2 regions of the Hydrogenophaga sp. YM1 genome follow, and region 1 is predicted to be linked to the other one. Evidence: riboswitches for the same ligand, from Rfam matches in the RefSeq annotation. Region 1 holds a riboswitch; the other holds the start of a gene.

Region 1 (8,960 bases):
TCATGCTCAAGGAGACGGGCAGCCTCAGCAAGGGCGATCGAGAGATGATCGTCACCGCCACCAGCGCGGCCAATCAGTGCCTCTACTGCGTGGTGGCGCACGGCGCCATCCTGCGCATCTACGAAAAGAAGCCCCTGGTGGCCGACCAGGTGGCCGTGAACCACCGCAAGGCCGACATCACGCCGCGCCAGCGCGCCATGCTCGACTTCGCGCTCAAGGTTTGCGAGCGCTCGCACGAGGTGGATGAGGCCGATTTCCAGGCCTTGCACGCGCATGGCTTCGACGACGAGGACATCTGGGACATCACCGCCATCACGGCCTTCTTCGGTCTGTCCAACCGCATGGCCAACGTCACGGGCATGGCGCCCAACCCCGAGTTCTACCTGCTCGGGCGCGTGCCCAAGGCCAAGCCGGCGGCCTGAGCCCCTGTAGGACAAGGCCCCCTTTACGGGCCGATACCGCCAGGCAACCAAAAAAAACGGAACACCCGGCGGCCGGGCGTTTCAATACCTCGTCATCACTTCGGAGGTTCACCATGCCGCTCAGCCACACGTTCCGCGTCCGCGCCTTCCTGCTTGCCTCGGCCCTCGCCCTGGGTGTGGGCGCCGCGCACGCCGAGGATCTGAAAGGCCGCATCCAGTCCATCGACCACAGCGCGCGCAGCTTCACGATCAACAGCGAAGTGGTCTACGTCACCGACAAAACGGACTACGAAAACGACTACAAGCGCTTCGAAGACCTGCGCGAGGGCCACTACGTGGAAGTGGACATCAAGCGCCGCGACGGCCGGCTGTACGCCGACGACATCGAGTTCAAGAAGAACAAGCAGTGAGCGCGCGCGGCCGCCGCGGCACGGCCACGGCGCGGCCAGCCACCCCGGGTCAGCCTTCCAGGTGCTGGCGCAGGCTGTCCGGGATGGGCGCGGACTTCTGCTGAGGGAAGTTCACCCACACCGTGGTGGCGCCGCCCGAGGCGTAAACCGTCTCGGGGTCGTCGGCGCGCGTGAGCGTGCACCAGCTCTCGAAGCTGGTGCGGCCGGTGTCGCTCACGTACATGGTGGCGATCACCTCGCCAGGGAATTCCAGCTGCTTGTGGAAGGTGCAGAAGGCATTGACGATCACCGGCCCCTCGCCGCGCGGATCGGGCTGGCAGCCGATGGACTGCATCCACTCGATGCGGATGGTTTCGAGGTAGCGGAAATAGACCGTGTTGTTCACGTGGCCCATCGCGTCCATGTCGCCCCAGCGGATGGGGATGCGCATGCGGTGAACCTGTTTCTTCTTCTCGGGCAGTTCGAATTTCATCGGTGGGCTCGGATGGAGGCAAGGATGCCCAGCACGAACAGCGCGCACGCCAGCCACTGCATGGCGACCGGCCACTGCCCGTTCCAGGCGAAGGTGTAGAGCAGGCCGAAGACGGTCTCGCTCACGATGAGTTGTCCGGCCAGGCTGGGGCTCAGGCGCCGGCTGGCCATGTTCCACAGCACCGAGGCCACCCAGGCCGCGCCGATGCCGGTGACCAGGCACACCGCCACAAACAGGCCGAAGCGCGGCTGGGCGACGAGTTCGGCCGGTGCGCTGCCCGCCACCGCCGCGATGCCCAGCGCCCCCAGGCCGGCGGCCACGCCCAGCCAGTTGGCCCACAGCGTGGAGTTCACCTCGGGGTGGCGCGCCAGCCAACGCGCGTTGAGCAGGCCGTAGGCCGTCCAGGAAGCGGTGGCCAGCAGCGCGAACGACACGCCCAGCCACAGCCTGGAGCCGGCGCCGGCCTCCCCGCCATGCGCGCTGGCACGCACCATCAAAGCGATGCCCGCGGCCGTCAGCAGCAGCCCGGGCAGCAGCGCGCGCCAGCGCAGGCCCTGCGGCTTGCCCAGCAGCATCACCCACAGCGGGATGGTGCCAATGATGAGCACCGGCAGCGCCGCGCCCGCCGCCTGGATGGCCAGCACCAGCAGCAGGTAGTAGCCCGTGTAGCCCAGCAGGCTCAGGCCCAGCGCGGCCCAGGCCTGGGGCGCCGTGGGCCAGCGCGCGCCCCCGCGCAGCGCGGCCCACAGCAGCAGCGCCAGCGACAGCAGACCGCAGGCGAGGAAGCGGCCCACCGTGAGATCGACCGTGCCGAACTCGGGCAGCACCAGCGGCGCCACGAAGGTGGTGCCCCAGAAGGCGCCGGCGCCCAAGCCGGCAAGCAGGCCCAATCCAGAAACACCGAGGAACCGGCTCTGCCGGGCCGCCGGTGTTGCCCCCTGGGGGGTGACGCCGAAGGCGGCGCGGGGGGATTCCATCTAGGCGCCAAAGCCGTCGTCGGCGGCGATCACCGCGCCGTTCACGAAATGGCTCTCGTTGGCGCACAGCATCACCAGCAGCGCATCGAGGTCGCTCGCCTGACCCAGGCGCTTGCGCGGCGTCATCTCGATGAGCCTCTTGCCCTGCTCGGTCTTCCAGTGCTCGTGGTTGAGCTCGGTGTCGATGTAGCCCGGGCAGATGGCGTTGACGTTGATGCCGAAGCGGCCCCATTCCACCGCCATGGCCTTGGTCATCTGCACCACGGCGGCCTTGCTCATGCAGTACACGCCGATCTGCGGCAGCACCTTCAGCCCCGCCATGGACGCGATGTTGACGATGCGCCCACCGACGAAGGTGCCCGGCGCCGCGCCCTTGGCGCGCGCGATCATGCGCTTGCCCACCTCCTGCGCAACAAAGAAGGCGCCCTTGGTGTTGGTGTCGAAGACGAAGTCGTAGTCCGCCTCGTCCACGTCCTGCAGGCGCTGCGTGGTGCTCACGCCCGAGTTGTTGACCAGGATGTCGATGGGCCCGACCTCGGTCTCGGCGTGCGCGATGGCGGCCTTGATGGAGGCCATGTCGGTCACGTCCAGCGCCACCACGTGCGCCGCGCCGCCGCTGGCCTCGATGTGCGCGCGCAGGTTCATGAGGCGGTCGGTGCGGCGGCTGGCCAGCACCACGGCGGCGCCGGCCTGGGCCAGGGTTTTGGCGAACTGCGCGCCCAGCCCGCTGGACGCGCCGGTGACCAGGGCCACGCGGCCCGACAGGTCGAGGGTGTAGGCCATGCTCAGTCTCCCCAAATGTGAACGGTCGTTCGATTTTGTGCGGTCGCCGCATAAAATGCGGTCCGCTCCGGGACACGAGCCCTTCGCAAAGGAGGGTGGCCGGAGGTTGCCAAACATTATGAGCGAGACCCCCCATGACGCATGATCAGATCCTGGCCCAGTTCGGTCCCCGCGAAGCCATGGAGTACGACGTGGTCGTGGTCGGCGCCGGCCCGGCCGGCCTGTCCACCGCCATCCGACTGAAGCAGCTGGCCGCCGAGCAAGGCAAGGAGGTCAGCGTCTGCGTGCTGGAGAAGGGCTCCGAACCCGGCGCGCACATCCTCTCGGGCGCGGTGATGGACCCGCGCGCCATCAACGAGCTGTTCCCCGACTGGAAAGCGCGCGGCGCGCCGCTGAACCAGCCCGTCACGGGCGACGACCTGCTCATGCTCAGCGAGACGGGGTCGAGCCGCACGCCCGATTTCCTGATGCCGCGCAACTTCCACAACGAGGGTTGCTACGTCATCAGCCTGGGCAACGTGGTGAAGTGGCTGGCCGAGCAGGCCGAGGCCCTGGGCGTGGAGATCTTCCCCGGCTTCACCGCCGCCGAGGTGCTCTACAACGACGACGGTTCCGTCAAGGGCGTGGCCACGGGCAACCAGGGCATCGGCAAGGACGGCGAGCCCACCGAAGCCTTTCAGCTCGGCATGGAGCTGCACGCCAAGTACACCGTGTTCGCCGAGGGCGCGCGCGGCCACCTGGGCAAGCAGCTCATCGCCAGGTTCGACCTCGACAAGGGCAAGGACCCGTCGAGCTGGGCCATCGGCGTCAAAGAGCTGTGGGAGGTTCCGGCCGACAAGGCCAAGCCCGGCCTGGTGGTGCACACCGCCGGCTGGCCCATGACGGACGACACCTTCGGCGGCGGCTTCCTCTACCACCTGGAGGACAACAAGGTCACGCTGGGCTTCGTCATCGGGCTGGACTACAGCAACCCCTGGCTCTCGCCCTTCGAGGAGATGCAGCGCTGGAAGACGCACCCGGCGATCAAGGCGCACATCGAAGGCGGCAAGCGCCTGGGCTACGGCGCGCGCGCCATCAACAACGGCACGCCGCAGGCCATGCCCAAGACGGTGTTCCCCGGCGGCGCGCTGGTGGGCTGCGACGCCGGCTACCTGAACGCCGCGCGCATCAAGGGCAGCCACGCGGCCATCAAGAGCGGCATGCTCTGTGCCGAGGCGGCCTTCGAGGCCGTGACGGCCGGCCGTTCGAGCGACGAGCTCTCGGCCTACCCCGCGGCCTTCGAGAAGAGCTGGCTGCACGAGGAGCTCTGGCAGACCCGCAACTTCAAGGCCTGGTTCAAGAAGGGCCCGACCATCGGCAAGCTGATGACGGGCATCGAGCAGTGGTTCCTGCCCAAGATCGGCGTGAGCGCGCCGCCCTGGACCCTGCACCGCGACAAGCCCGACCACGAGTACCTCAGGCCCGCGGACCAGATGCCCAAGATCGCCTACCCCAAGCCGGACGGCGTGCTCAGCTTCGACCGCCTCTCCAGCGTCTTCGTCTCCAACACCAACCACGAGGAGAACCAGCCCGCGCACCTGACGCTGAAGAACAGCACGGTGCCGGTGCAGGTGAACCTGGCGAAGTACGCGGGCCCGGAAAGCCGCTATTGCCCGGCCGGCGTGTACGAGTTCGTGAAGACCGATGCGGGCGAGGACCGCCTGCAGATCAACGCGCAGAACTGCGTGCACTGCAAGACCTGCGACATCAAGGACCCGACGCAGAACATCGTATGGGTGACGCCCGAAGGCGGCGGCGGGCCCAACTACGCGGGCATGTGAGGCGGGGACGTGTGACGTCCCTCACGCGATCGCCACGAAGCCGCCCCCGGGCGGCTTTTTCACGCCCGCGTGACACGCGAGCGTCATGTGCCCCGCCCAGAGTGCGGCGTCCACCGCCGCCTGCGCACCGCCCATGCTCATCAAGACCGACAAAGGCCGCACCGAATTGCTCCCGGGCCATCGCTCGCTGGGCCAGCGCGAGCGCGCCATCCTGCTGGTGGCCGATGGCCGCAAGTCCACCGATTCGCTCAACGCCCTCTTCCACGGCGAAGGCCGCGCCATGGTGGAGGCGCTGCTGGCCGACGGCTACCTGATCGACGAAGCCCCGGCCGCGCCGCCCGCGCGCCCGGTGCCGCCGCCACCGCGCGGCTCGGTGGACACCTTCAGCGGGCCGCGCTCGCTGGCCAGCGCGCGCATGTTCCTGTTCGATCTGTCCGACCGCATGTTCGCCGCGCGCGACCGCGCCCTGGCCGACCGCTTCCGCCAGGCGCTGCGCGAGGCGCGCGACGCCGCGAGCATGTTGGCCGTGGGCCAGGACATGCTCACCGAGATCGAGCGTGTCGCGGGCGCCGAGCGCGCCGCCTCGATCAGTGAGCGCCTGGCCAAGGTGCTGCCCGAGACCGCCCCGCAGGACGCCTGAGCGCGCCCTCGCGCCCCTGAGGACGCCGGGCGGCGTTGTCCGTGCGCGCCGGGTTCCCGGCTAGAATCCGCCGCATTGTCAGGAGAGCGTTCCCCCGGGGAACCGCCGAAGGCGCAGGGGCCGGACCAGGCCCCGAACGCTCAGGCAAAAGGACTGGCAAACGCCCGCCACCCGGCGGGCGATCCCCCCTGGAGAGAGGCCCCACCCGATGGGGTCCACCGAAGGAGCAAGCGTGGCATCGCCCGCGTGAATCTCTCAGGTAAAGCGGACAGTGGGGCAGCGCACGGATGAACCCGTGTCCCGCCCCGCGAGGGGCCTGCCCCCGCCAGAGAACCCGCCGTGTCCGCCGACGCTCCCACCGACCTCCTCAAGACTCCGCTGCACGCGCTGCACCTCGAACTGGGCGCGCGCCTGGTGCCCTTCGCGGGCTACAGCATGCCGGTGCAGTACCCGGCGGGCCTCATGGCCGAGCACCTGCACACGCGCGAAGCCGCCGGCCTGTTCGACGTCTCGCACATGGGCCAGCTGCGGCTCATCGGCCCCGACGCCGCCGCCGCCTTCGAAAGCCTGATGCCGGTGGACGTGATCGGCCTAGCGCCCGGCAAGCAGCGCTACGGCCTGCTGCTCAGCGACGAGGGCACTGTCATCGACGACCTGATGTTCGTGAACCGGGGCGACGACCTCTTCGTCATCGTCAACGGCGCCTGCAAGCACGGCGACCTCCAGCACATCGTCGAGCGCATCGGCGCGCGCTGCACCGTGGAGCCGCAGTTCGACCGCGGCCTGCTCGCGCTGCAGGGCCCGCGGGCCGTGACGGCCCTGCAGCGCCTGGTGCCCGGCGTGGAGAAGCTGGTCTTCATGACCGGCGGCGCCTTCAGCTGGCAGGGCAAGCCCCTGTTCGCCACGCGCAGCGGCTACACCGGCGAGGACGGCTTCGAGATCTCGCTGGCCGCGGCCGACACCGAGGCCTTCGCGCGTGCCCTGCTCGCGCAGCCCGAGGTGAAACCCGTCGGCCTGGGCGCGCGCAACTCGCTGCGCCTGGAAGCCGGCCTGTGCCTCTACGGCAACGACATCGACACCACCACCACGCCCGTGGAGGCCGCGCTCAACTGGGCCATGCAGAAGGTGCGCCGCACAGGCGGCGCGCGCGCGGGGGGCTTCCCCGGCGCCGAGCGCGTGCTCGCGCAGCTCGACGGCAGCGCGCCCCTGTCGCGTGTGCGCGTGGGCCTGCTCGCGCAGGAGCGGGTGCCGGTGCGCGAGCACACCGAACTGCAGAGCGAGGCCGGCGAGCGCCTCGGTGAAGTCACCAGCGGCCTGCTCGGCCCCAGCATCAACCAGCCCATCGCCATGGGCTACGTGCCGCCGGCCTTCGCGGCCGTGGGCACGCGCCTGAACGCGCTGGTGCGCGGCAAGGCCGTGCCCATGCAGGTGGCCTCCCTGCCTTTCGTTCCCAACCGTTACCACCGCGGCTGATCGCCGCAGGAGCACAACCATGACCGTCAAGTACACCCCCGACCACGAGTGGATCCAGCTCGAGGACCACGAAGCCGCCGTCGTCGGCATCACCCTGCACGCGCAGGACGCGCTGGGCGACGTGGTCTTCGTCGAGCTGCCCGAGGTGGGCCGCAGCTACGCCAAGGGCGAGGTCGCCGGCGTGGTCGAGTCGGTGAAGGCCGCGGCCGACGTCTACATGCCGCTGGACGGCGAGGTGACCGAGGTCAACGAAGCCCTGCGCGCCGACCCCTCGCTGGCCAACAGCGACCCCCTGGGCAAGGGCTGGTTCTTCAAGGTCCTGATCAAGGACATGGGCCAGTTCGATCCGCTCATGGACGAGCCGGCCTACCAGAAGTTCGTCAAGGACAACGCCTGACCTTTCCCCCGCCACCGAGGCCCGCCATGCTCATGCCCTCCGTCAAGCCCCTGGGTGAACTCGAAAACGTCAGCGAATTCGTCGCGCGCCACATCGGCATCGACGAAGCCGGCGAGCGCCACATGCTCTCGGTCATCGGCGAGGCCTCGCGCCGCGCGCTGATCGACAGCATCGTGCCGCGCCCGATCGCGCGCCGCCAGGGCATGCAACTGCCCGCGCCGCTGACCGAGGCCGCCGCGCTGGCCGAGCTCCAGGGCATCGCGCGCCAGAACAAGCTGCTCAAGAGCTTCATCGGCCAGGGCTACCACGGCACCCACACACCGGGCGTCATCCTGCGCAACATCCTGGAGAACCCCGCCTGGTACACGGCTTACACGCCCTACCAGGCCGAAATCTCGCAGGGCCGAATGGAGGCGCTGGTCAACTTCCAGACCATGGTCACCGACCTGACGGGCATGGACATCGCCAACGCCTCCATGCTCGACGAGGCCACGGCCGCAGCCGAGGCCATGACGCTGGCCAAGCGCTCCGTGAAGGCCAAGGGCCATGCCTTCGTGGTGTCGGGCGACACGCACCCGCAGACCATCGAGGTGATCCAGACGCGCGCGGCGCCGCTGGGCCTGGAGGTGCGCGTGGCCATGTCGGGCGAGGAATGGGACGCCATGCTGGCGGCCGACGACTACTTCGCGGCCTTCACGCAGTACCCGGCCTCCAGCGGCTGGCTGCACGACTGGACGGCGGACGCCGCCACCGTGCACGGCAAGAACGCCGCCTTCATCGTGGCCGCCGACCTGCTGGCCCTGACCCTGATCAAGCCGCCCGGCGAGATGGGCGCCGACATCGTGGTCGGCACCACGCAGCGCTTCGGCATGCCCATGGGCAATGGCGGCCCGCACGCCGCCTACATGGCCTGCCGCGACGGGTTCAAGCGCAGCCTGCCCGGCCGCCTGGTGGGCGTGAGCGTGGACACCCATGGCCAGCCGGCCTACCGCCTGGCCCTGCAAACGCGCGAGCAGCACATCCGCCGCGAGAAGGCCACCAGCAACATCTGCACGGCGCAGGTGCTGCCCGCGGTGATCGCCAGCATGTACGCCGTGTACCACGGCCCGCAGGGCTTGAAGCGCATCGCGCAGCGCGTGGCGGCGTACACGGCCATCCTGGCCAAGGGCCTGGCCCAACTGGGCTACACCGACACGCACCACGGCGACCAGGGTGTGTTCGACACCCTCGCCCTGCGCGTGGACCCGGCCCGGGCGAACGCGCTCATGGCGCGCGCCGTGGCCCACGGCGCCAACCTGCGCCAGGCCTGGGACGAGTACGTGATCGTCACGCTGGACGAAACCACCACACGCGAGGACATCGCCCTGCTGTGGACCATCTTCGCGAAGGACGGCCAGGCCCTGCCCTCGGTCGAGGCCTTCGAGAAAGGCCTGGAGCCGCTGATCCCCGACGGCCTGCGCCGCAGCAGCGGCTTCCTCACGCACCCGGTCTTCAACACCCACCACAGCGAGACCGGCATGCTGCGCTACATCCGCATGCTGTCGGACAAGGACCTCGCGCTGGACC
Region 2 (8,960 bases), 2.2 Mb from region 1:
CCGAGCTGCGCGCCGAGTACCGCGCCAATGGCGTCGGCGCCGATGGCGCGCTGGTGGTGAGCGAGCGGCGCGCGATGGCCATGGCGCACACGGCCGCCTACTATGACCAGCTGTTCTCCGACGCGCCCGCGCTGGCCAAGAGCCGCGAGAGCTTCGCGATGAAGGAGAACACCCTGCCCAGCGCCGAGCGGCGCGAGCGGCTCACGCAGTTCTTCTTCTGGACCGCCTGGGCCGCGGCCACCGAGCGGCCCGGCACGCAGGTGACCTACACCAACAACTGGCCGCACGAGCCGCTGATCGGCAACGTGCCCAGCAAGGAGAACGTGGTCTGGTCCATCGCCAGCGTGGTGATCCTGCTGGCCGGCATCGGCCTGCTGGTCTGGGCCTGGGCCTTCCTGCGCGACCACGACGAGCCGCTGCCGGCCGCACCGGCGCGCGACCCCTTGACGGCCTTCGCGCTCACGCCCTCGCAGCGCGCGCTGGGCAAATACCTGTTCCTGGTGGTCGCGCTGTTTGTCTTCCAGGTCTTCATCGGCGGCTTCACCGCCCACTACACCGTGGAGCGCAGCTTCTACGGCATTGACCTGTCGCAGTGGTTCCCCTACTCGCTCACGCGCACCTGGCACATCCAGGCCGCGCTGTTCTGGATCGCCACCGGCTTCCTGGCGGTGGGCCTGTTCCTCGCGCCCGTCATCAACGGCGGCAAGGACCCGAGGTTCCAGAAGCTGGGCGTGGACGTGCTGTTCTGGGCGCTGGTCTTCGTCTGCGTCGGCTCCTTCGTCGGCAACTACCTGGCCATCGCGCAGAAGATGCCGCCCGAGTGGAACTTCTGGTTGGGCCACCAGGGCTACGAGTACGTGGACCTGGGACGGATGTGGCAGATCCTCAAGTGGGTCGGCATCCTGCTCTGGCTGGTGCTGATGCTGCGCGGCGTGCTGCCCGCGCTGTTCGCGCGCGATGGCCAGGACAAGAACCTGCTGGCCCTGCTCACGGCCTCGGTCGGCGCCATCGGCCTGTTCTACGGCGCGGGCCTGTTCTACGGCGAGCGCACCAGCCTGTCGGTGATGGAGTACTGGCGCTGGTGGGTGGTGCACCTCTGGGTGGAGGGCTTCTTCGAGGTCTTCGCCACCACGGCCCTGGCCTTCGTCTTCTCCAGCATGGGGCTGGTGTCGCGCCGCATGGCCACCACGGCCAGCCTGGCCTCGGCCTCGCTGTTCCTGCTGGGCGGCATCCCGGGCACCTTCCACCACCTGTACTTCTCGGGCACCACGACGCCGGTCATGGCCGTGGGGGCTTCGTTCAGCGCGCTGGAGGTGGTGCCACTGATCGTGCTGGGACACGAGGCCTTCGAGAACTGGCGCCTGAAGACCCGCGCACCGTGGATGGACGACCTGAAGTGGCCGCTGCTGTGCTTCGTCGCCGTGGCCTTCTGGAACATGCTGGGCGCGGGCGTCTTCGGCTTCATGATCAACCCGCCGATCTCGCTGTACTACATCCAGGGCCTGAACACCACGCCCGTGCACGCGCACGCGGCCCTGTTCGGCGTCTATGGTTTCCTGGCACTGGGCTTCACGCTGATGGTGCTGCGCTATCTGCGACCGCGCACCGTGTTCAGCGAGCCGCTGATGAAGGCCGGCTTCTGGGGCCTGAACCTGGGCCTGGTGCTGATGATCTTCACCAGCCTGCTGCCGATCGGCTTCATCCAGTTCATGGCGAGCGTGGGCGAGGGCCTGTGGTACGCCCGCAGCGAGGCCTTCATGCAGCAGCCGCTGCTGCAGACGCTGCGCTGGGTGCGCACCTTCGGCGACCTGGTGTTCATCGGCGGCGCCGTGGCGCTGGCGCTGCAGGTGGTGCTGGGCCTGCTGGACCGCAGCGGCGCGCCGGCCCGGGCCGGGCAGCGCCTGAGCGAGGCGCGGGGTTGACGCACGGGCTCGCGGGCCGCTGCGGCGGCCTGCGGACCCTCAACCCGGCGGCGCCTCGCCTGGCGCCTGCGGCGCGCAGTCGAACGGCCCCGCCACCCGGCCGTTGTCGTCCTGCACACACACGTCGCTCACGTACTCCGCATAGGCGTAGTCGCCAGCATGGACCACGACGCCGCCGGGCCGCTCGCGCAGGCGCGGCGCGCGGTCGGCCACGGCGCGGGCCATGAACTCGGTCCACACAGGCAGCGCGTGCGTGGCCCCGGTGGCCCGGCCCAGGCTGCGCGGCTGGTCGTAGCCCATCCACACCACGGTGGACACCCCCGACGAATAGCCCGCGAACCACACGTCGCGGGCCTGGTTGGAGGTGCCGGTCTTGCCCGCCACGTCGGGGCGGTCCAGGCGCAGGGCGCGCCGCGCCGTGCCCTGCTGCACGACGTCGCGCAGCATGCTGTCCACGATGTAGGCGTTGCGCTCGGAGACGGCGCGCACCGCCGGCGCGCGGTCGGCGGCGTCGAACAGCACGGCGCCGCCACGCTCGCTCACGCGGGTGATCAGCACGGCGGGGCGCCATTCGCCGCCGCTGCCGAACACCGCGTAGGCCTGCGCCAGCCCCAGCGGCGAGACCGCGCCGGCGCCCAGGGCCAGCGGCAGGGTCGCCGGGTTGTGTTGCGGATCGAAACCGAAGCGCGCCGCGAAATCGCGCACGTGCGCCGCGCCCGCCGCCTCCATGAGGTTCACCGTGGCCACGTTGCGGGAACGCGCCAGCGCGTCGCGGGCGGTCAGGAAGCCGTCGTAGCGGTCGCCGTAGTTGCGGGGGGCCCAGGCGCGGCGCCCCGGGGCAGCCGGCGTCACCACGCGCTGGCGGTCTTCCACCAGCGTGCCGGGGAAGTAGCCGCGCTCCAGCGCCGCGGAGTAGACAAATGGCTTGAAGGTGGAGCCGGGTTGGCGCAGGGCCTGCATGGCGTGGTCGTACTGGCCCAGGCGCGGGTCGAAGCCACCGGCCAGGGCCAGGATGTGGCCGGTGTCCATGTCGATGGAGACCAGGGCGCCCTCCATCCGCGGCAACTGGGCCAGGCGCCAGGCTTGCGCCCCATCGCGCCGCACGCGGATCACCGAACCCGCCTCGATGCGCGGACCCCGCCCGGCGCGATGCGCGAGCGCGATGGCGCTGCCGTCGCGCAGGTGGGCCTGCAGGCCCGCGGACGACACCCCGCGCACCAGGGCCGCCTGCAGCTCGCCGCTGTCGGGGTACGGGGCCAGCGCGCGCCTCAGCCCCGGCCCGTCGAAGCGCCAGGGCGGGGGCAGCCGGGCTTCCGGTCCGGCGTAGCCGTGCCGCTGCTGGGCGCGCAGCAAACCGCCGCGCAGCGCGCGCATGGCCTCGCGCTGCAGGTCCGCGTCGATGCTGAGGACCACGTCCAGGCCGCGCGTGTACGCCTCGTCTCCGAAACGCTCCACCACCCGCTGGCGGGCCTGCTCCACGGCATGCCCCACGTACAGTCCACCCAAGCGTTCGGGTGACCGCAGGACCAGGGGCTCGGCCAGGGCCTGGTCGTGCGCGGGCTGGTCGATCCAGCCCAGCGCCAGCAGGCGCGACAGGATGTGGCGCTGCCGCACGACCGCGCGCTCGCGGTTGACCACGGGGTTGTAGGCCGACGGTGCCTTGGGCAGGCCGGCCAGCATCGCGGCCTCGGCCAGCGTGAGCTCATGCAGCGCCTTGTCGAAGTACACCGAGGCGGCGGCGGCAAAGCCATAGGCGCGCTCGCCCAGGTAGACCTGGTTCATGTACAGCTCGAGCAGCGTGTCTTTGTCGTGGTGCAACTCGAGCTTGTAGGCCAGCAAGACCTCCATGATCTTGCGGCGGTAGGTCTTCTCGGGGCTAAGAAAGAACATGCGGGCCACTTGCATGGTGATGGTGCTGCCGCCCTGCGCGCGCCCGCCGGCGAACAGGTTGCTCCAGGCGGCGCGCGCCAGCCCGGAGAAGTCCACGCCGCGGTGCGCGTAGAAGCCCGCGTCCTCGATGGCCAGCAGCGCCTCGCGCATGCGCTTGGGAATCTGCTCGATCGCCACGAGCTCGCGGCGCTCCTCACCGTACTCGGCCAACAGGCGGCCGTCCCTGGCGTGGATGCGCAGCGGCAGCTTGGGCTGGTAGTCGGTCAGCGCCGCCACGCTCGGCAGCTCCAGCCACAGGCGGTGAAGCGCGTAGGCCCCGCCCAGCGAGAGGCCGGCGAGCAGGCCCAGGATGAGAGCGATGGCAAAGCGCGTCGACGCGACCCGGGACGTGGGGTTGTGCGGGATGGGGGAAGGCACCAGGACTCCAATAGGTGGTCGCAGGCGTTCGCGTCGCATCGACACGAACCTGCTGCGCCTCTCCCTCTGTCCTTGAACCTGAGAGTTTCAGCCGCTGACGCGGCTTGCCCCTTCGGTGGGCCGTGCGAAGGCCACTCTCCAGTCGGCGAAATAGGTGGCTGCGGTCCTGGTGCCTGAGCGATGATGGGAGTTTGCGCCTTCGGCGGGGGCCCGAGGCCCCGCTCTCCCGCAGTGCGGCGATTATGGCATCCGGGCCTTCGCCTGCCGACGCCGCGCGCGGCGGACACTCGCGGCGCCACAAAGAAAAAAGGCCCTCGATTTGAGGGCCTTCTTCACCAGCTGGCACTGGGTTTGTTTGGTTGCGGAGGCAAGATTTGAACTTGCGACCTTTGGGTTATGAGCCCAACGAGCTACCAGGCTGCTCCACTCCGCGTCAAGCCAAAAATTATATCACGCTTTGTCGGCTTCACCGGCGTCGGCGGCCGGTTCGGCGCGGTCCACCAGCTCCACCAGGGCCATGGGCGCGTTGTCGCCCACGCGGAAACCCATCTTCAGGATGCGGGTGTAGCCACCGGGACGGGCCTTGAAGCGCGGACCGAGTTCGTCAAAGAGCTTGACCACCACATCGCGGTCGCGCAGGCGGTTGAAGGCGAGGCGGCGGTTCGCCACCGTCGGCTCCTTGGCCAGGGTGATCATGGGTTCGACGACCCGGCGCAGTTCCTTGGCCTTGGGCAGCGTGGTCTTGATGGCCTCGTGCGTGAGCAGCGAGTTCATCATGTTGCGCAGCATCGCCAGGCGGTGCTCGCTGGTGCGGTTGAGTTTGCGAAGTCCGTGTCCGTGACGCATGGTGTTTCCTTTCCGTCTTTTGCCGCCGGCCGTATCAGGTACCGGCGGTTCGTCATGGCCTGGCCCGAAGGCTCAGGGTTGAGATCAGTGCTTGTCGAGGCCGGCGGGCGGCCAGTTCTCGAGCTTCATGCCCAGCGTGAGACCACGCGAGGCCAACACTTCCTTGATTTCGTTGAGCGACTTGCGGCCCAGGTTCGGGGTCTTGAGCAGCTCGTTCTCGGTGCGCTGAATCAGGTCACCGATGTAATAGATGTTCTCGGCCTTCAGGCAGTTCGCCGAACGCACGGTGAGTTCGAGCTCGTCCACGGGACGCAGCAGGATCGGATCGAACTGCTGCGAGCTGCGCTGTTGCGGGGCCTCGGTGAAGAGGTCGGCGCCTTCCAGCTGGGCGAACACGGCGAGCTGTTCAACGAGGATCTTGGCCGAGGCGCGCACGGCCTCTTCGGGGCCAATGGAGCCGTTGGTCTCGATCTCGAGCACGAGCTTGTCGAGGTCGGTGCGCTGCTCGACGCGGGCGCTTTCCACCGTGTAGCTCACGCGCTTGACCGGCGAGAAGGAGGCGTCGAGGACGATGCGGCCGATCGAGCGGGCGGCTTCGTCGCCGCGGCGCAGGGTGCCGGGCACGTAGCCGCGGCCCTTCTCGACCTTGATCTGCATGTCCAGTTTGGCACCGGCCGACAGCGTGGCGATGACGTGGTCGGGGTTGACGATCTCGACGTCGTGCGGGGTCTGGATGTCGGCGGCCGTCACGACCCCTTCACCGTCCTTGCGCAGACTCAGGGTCACCTCGTCGCGGTTGTGGAGCTTGAACACCACGCCCTTGAGGTTGAGCAGCAGGTTGACCACGTCTTCCTGAACGCCGTCGATGGACGAGTATTCGTGCACCACGCCAGCGATGGTCACTTCGGTGGGGGCATGGCCCACCATGGACGACAGCAGCACGCGGCGCAGGGCGTTGCCCAGGGTGTGCCCGTAGCCACGTTCGAAGGGCTCCAGCGTGACCTTGGCGCGATTGGCCGAGAGTTGCTCGACGTTGATGGACTTGGGCTTGAGCAGGTTGTTCAGCATTCAGACTTCCTTCAGTTCCCTCGGCTCGTTACACCGATAAGGCAGACGGAGCATGGAATGGCCCGGCGACGCAGCGGATGCCGCGCCCGGCCGGGGACGGGATTAACGCGAATACAGTTCGACGATGAGCGACTCGTTGATGTCCGAGCCGAATTCATCGCGGTCAGGGGTCTTCTTGAAGACGCCTTCGACCTTGTCGACCGACACTTCGACCCAGCCGGGGAAGCCGATCTGCTTGGCCAGTTCCAGCGCCTCGATCACGCGGGCCTGCTTCTTGGACTTCTCGCGCACAGCGACCACGTCACCGGCCTTGACCAGGAAGGACGGGATGTTGACCGACTGGCCGTTCACCGTGATGGCCTTGTGCGACACGATCTGGCGCGCTTCGGCGCGGGTGGAGGCGAAGCCCATGCGGAACACGACGTTGTCCAGGCGCGACTCGAGCAGGAACAGCAGGTTGGCGCCGGTGTTGCCGCGGCGGCGGTCGGCCTCGGCGAAGTAGCGGCGGAACTGGCGCTCGAGCACGCCGTAGGTGCGCTTGACCTTCTGCTTCTCACGCAGCTGCACGCCAAAGTCGGAGGTGCGCTGGCCCGAGGTGCGGCCGTGCTGGCCGGGCTTGGAGTCGAACTTGGCCTTGTCGCTGATCGAGCGGCGCGCGCTCTTGAGCAGCAGGTCGCTGGCTTCGCGACGGGACAGTTTGGCCTTGGGGCCGAGGTAACGTGCCACGTTGGTTTCCTTTTGTCGTCTGCCGCAACCCACAGGGACTGTGATTGCGGGAGCCATCCCGCGATGGCGGGGGCGGTGGGCTTAGCAAAAATGCCACCGCAGCATGACTACGGTGGCGCTCGGAGAACCTGGCATTCTAGCGCGAAGCCAAACGCCAGGTAAAGACGGGCTCAGATGCGGCGGCGCTTCTGGGGGCGGCAGCCGTTGTGGGGCACGGGCGTCACGTCGGAAATCGAGGTGATGCGGATGCCCAGGGCACCCAGCGCACGCACCGACGACTCGCGACCCGGGCCGGGACCCTTGATCTCGACGTCGAGGTTCTTGATGCCCTGTTCCATCGCGGCGCGGCCGGCCACTTCGGAGGCCACCTGGGCCGCGAAGGGGGTCGACTTGCGCGAACCCTTGAAGCCCTGGCCACCCGACGACGCCCACGACAGCGCGTTGCCCTGGCGGTCGGTGATGGTGATGATGGTGTTGTTGAACGACGCGTGCACGTGCGCAATGCCGTCCGCGATGTTCTTGCGGACTTTCTTGCGAACGCGGGCGGCGGCGCTGCTGGAGGGGGACTTGGCCATGGTTTTCCTTCGAACCGATTACTTCTTCAGCGACTGGGCGGCCTTGCGCGGACCCTTGCGCGTGCGTGCGTTGGTCTTGGTGCGCTGACCACGCATCGGCAGGCCGCGGCGATGGCGGAAGCCACGGTAGCAGCCGATGTCCATCAGGCGCTTGATGTTCATCGTGGTCTCGCGGCGCAGGTCACCCTCGATGGTGAACGTGCCCACCTGGTCACGCACCTTCTCGAGCTCCGCGTCGGAGAGGTCCTTGATCTTCTTGCTGTACGCGATACCGCACGCGTCGCAGATCTGGCGAGCGCGGGTGCGGCCGATACCGAAGATCGCCGTCAGGCCGATCTCGGCGTGCTTGTGCGGCGGAATGTTGATGCCTGCAATACGAGCCATGTGAATCCTCTTGACGAATCGATCAGCCTTGACGCTGCTTGTGGCGGGGATCGGTGCAGATCACACGCACGACGCCGTGGCGTTTGATGATCTTGCAGTTGCGGCACATCTTCTTGACCGAAGCCGAAACTCTCATTTTCTTCTCCTAGAAATCCGGTAAACGTTCAGTACAGGCGCTTCACTTGGCGCGGAACACGATGCGGGCACGGGTCAGGTCGTAGGGCGTGAGCTCCACTTTGACCTTGTCGCCAGGCAGGATGCGGATGTAGTGCATGCGCATCTTGCCGGAGATGTGGCCGAGGACCACGTGCCCGTTTTCGAGCTTGACGCGGAAAGTCGCATTGGGGAGGTTTTCAACCACCTCACCCTGCATTTCGATCACGTCGTCCTTGGCCATGGTTCAGTTGCCGAGGGAAGTCTTGAAATTCGCTTTCTTGAGCAGCGATTCGTACTGCTGCGACATCATGTAGTTTTGCACCTGGGCCATGAAATCCATGGTCACGACCACGATGATCAGGAGGGACGTGCCACCGAAGTAGAAGGGCACGTTGTATTCCAGGATCAGAAACTCGGGCAGCAGGCACACCGCGGTGATATAGATCGCACCGGCAAACGTCAGCCGAAGCAGGATCTTGTCGATGTGGCGGGCCGTCTGGTCGCCCGGACGAATACCGGGGATGAAGGCGCCACTCTTCTTCAGGTTGTCCGCGGTTTCCCGGCTGTTGAAGACCAGGGCGGTGTAGAAGAAGCAGAAAAAGATGATGGCCGCCGCGTACAGCGCCACGTAGATCGGCTGCCCGGGCGACAGGGCCGAAGCCAGGTCGCGCAGCCAGCGGGTCGAGTCACCCGTGCTCAGCCAGCTCACCACCGTGGTGGGCAGCAGGATGATGGACGAGGCAAAGATCGGCGGGATCACGCCAGCCATGTTCAGCTTGAGCGGCAGGTGCGACGACTGACCGCCGTACACCTTGTTGCCCACCTGACGGCGCGCGTAGTTCACCAGGATCTTGCGCTGGCCACGTTCCACGAACACCACGAAATAGGTGACCAGGATCACCAGCGCGATGATGAACAGCGCCACCAGCACATTCATGGCACCCGTGCGCACGAGCTCGAGCAGACCGCCGACCGC

Evidence for each region. A riboswitch is a leader RNA that binds a small molecule or an ion and turns the genes downstream of it on or off. The one in region 1 is predicted to bind glycine.
Region 2: it holds a riboswitch for glycine, as region 1 does, so the genes downstream of both, JNX00_RS18915 (PBP1A family penicillin-binding protein) here and gcvT (glycine cleavage system aminomethyltransferase GcvT) in region 1, are expected to answer to the same signal.

Annotation. Positions count from the first base shown of each region.
Region 1 covers NZ_CP070223.1:1,780,553-1,789,512, reverse strand. The annotation lists gene JNX00_RS08555 (peroxidase-related enzyme) at 1-422, shown strand, start outside; gene JNX00_RS08550 (DUF5666 domain-containing protein) at 536-832, shown strand; gene JNX00_RS08545 (acyl-CoA thioesterase) at 882-1,304, opposite strand; gene JNX00_RS08540 (DMT family transporter) at 1,301-2,281, opposite strand; gene JNX00_RS08535 (SDR family oxidoreductase) at 2,282-3,064, opposite strand; gene JNX00_RS08530 (electron transfer flavoprotein-ubiquinone oxidoreductase) at 3,199-4,884, shown strand; gene JNX00_RS08525 (hypothetical protein) at 5,018-5,524, shown strand; glycine riboswitch at 5,594-5,690, shown strand; glycine riboswitch at 5,703-5,806, shown strand; gene gcvT (glycine cleavage system aminomethyltransferase GcvT) at 5,864-6,997, shown strand; gene gcvH (glycine cleavage system protein GcvH) at 7,017-7,394, shown strand; gene gcvP (aminomethyl-transferring glycine dehydrogenase) at 7,421-8,960, shown strand, end outside.
Region 2 covers NZ_CP070223.1:4,021,460-4,030,419, forward strand. The annotation lists gene JNX00_RS18910 (nitric-oxide reductase large subunit) at 1-1,922, shown strand, start outside; gene JNX00_RS18915 (PBP1A family penicillin-binding protein) at 1,962-4,229, opposite strand; glycine riboswitch at 4,286-4,381, opposite strand; tRNA gene JNX00_RS18920 (tRNA-Met) at 4,586-4,662, opposite strand; gene rplQ (50S ribosomal protein L17) at 4,680-5,075, opposite strand; gene rpoA (DNA-directed RNA polymerase subunit alpha) at 5,160-6,143, opposite strand; gene rpsD (30S ribosomal protein S4) at 6,246-6,869, opposite strand; gene rpsK (30S ribosomal protein S11) at 7,040-7,444, opposite strand; gene rpsM (30S ribosomal protein S13) at 7,463-7,828, opposite strand; gene rpmJ (50S ribosomal protein L36) at 7,851-7,964, opposite strand; gene infA (translation initiation factor IF-1) at 8,007-8,225, opposite strand; gene secY (preprotein translocase subunit SecY) at 8,229-8,960, opposite strand, start outside.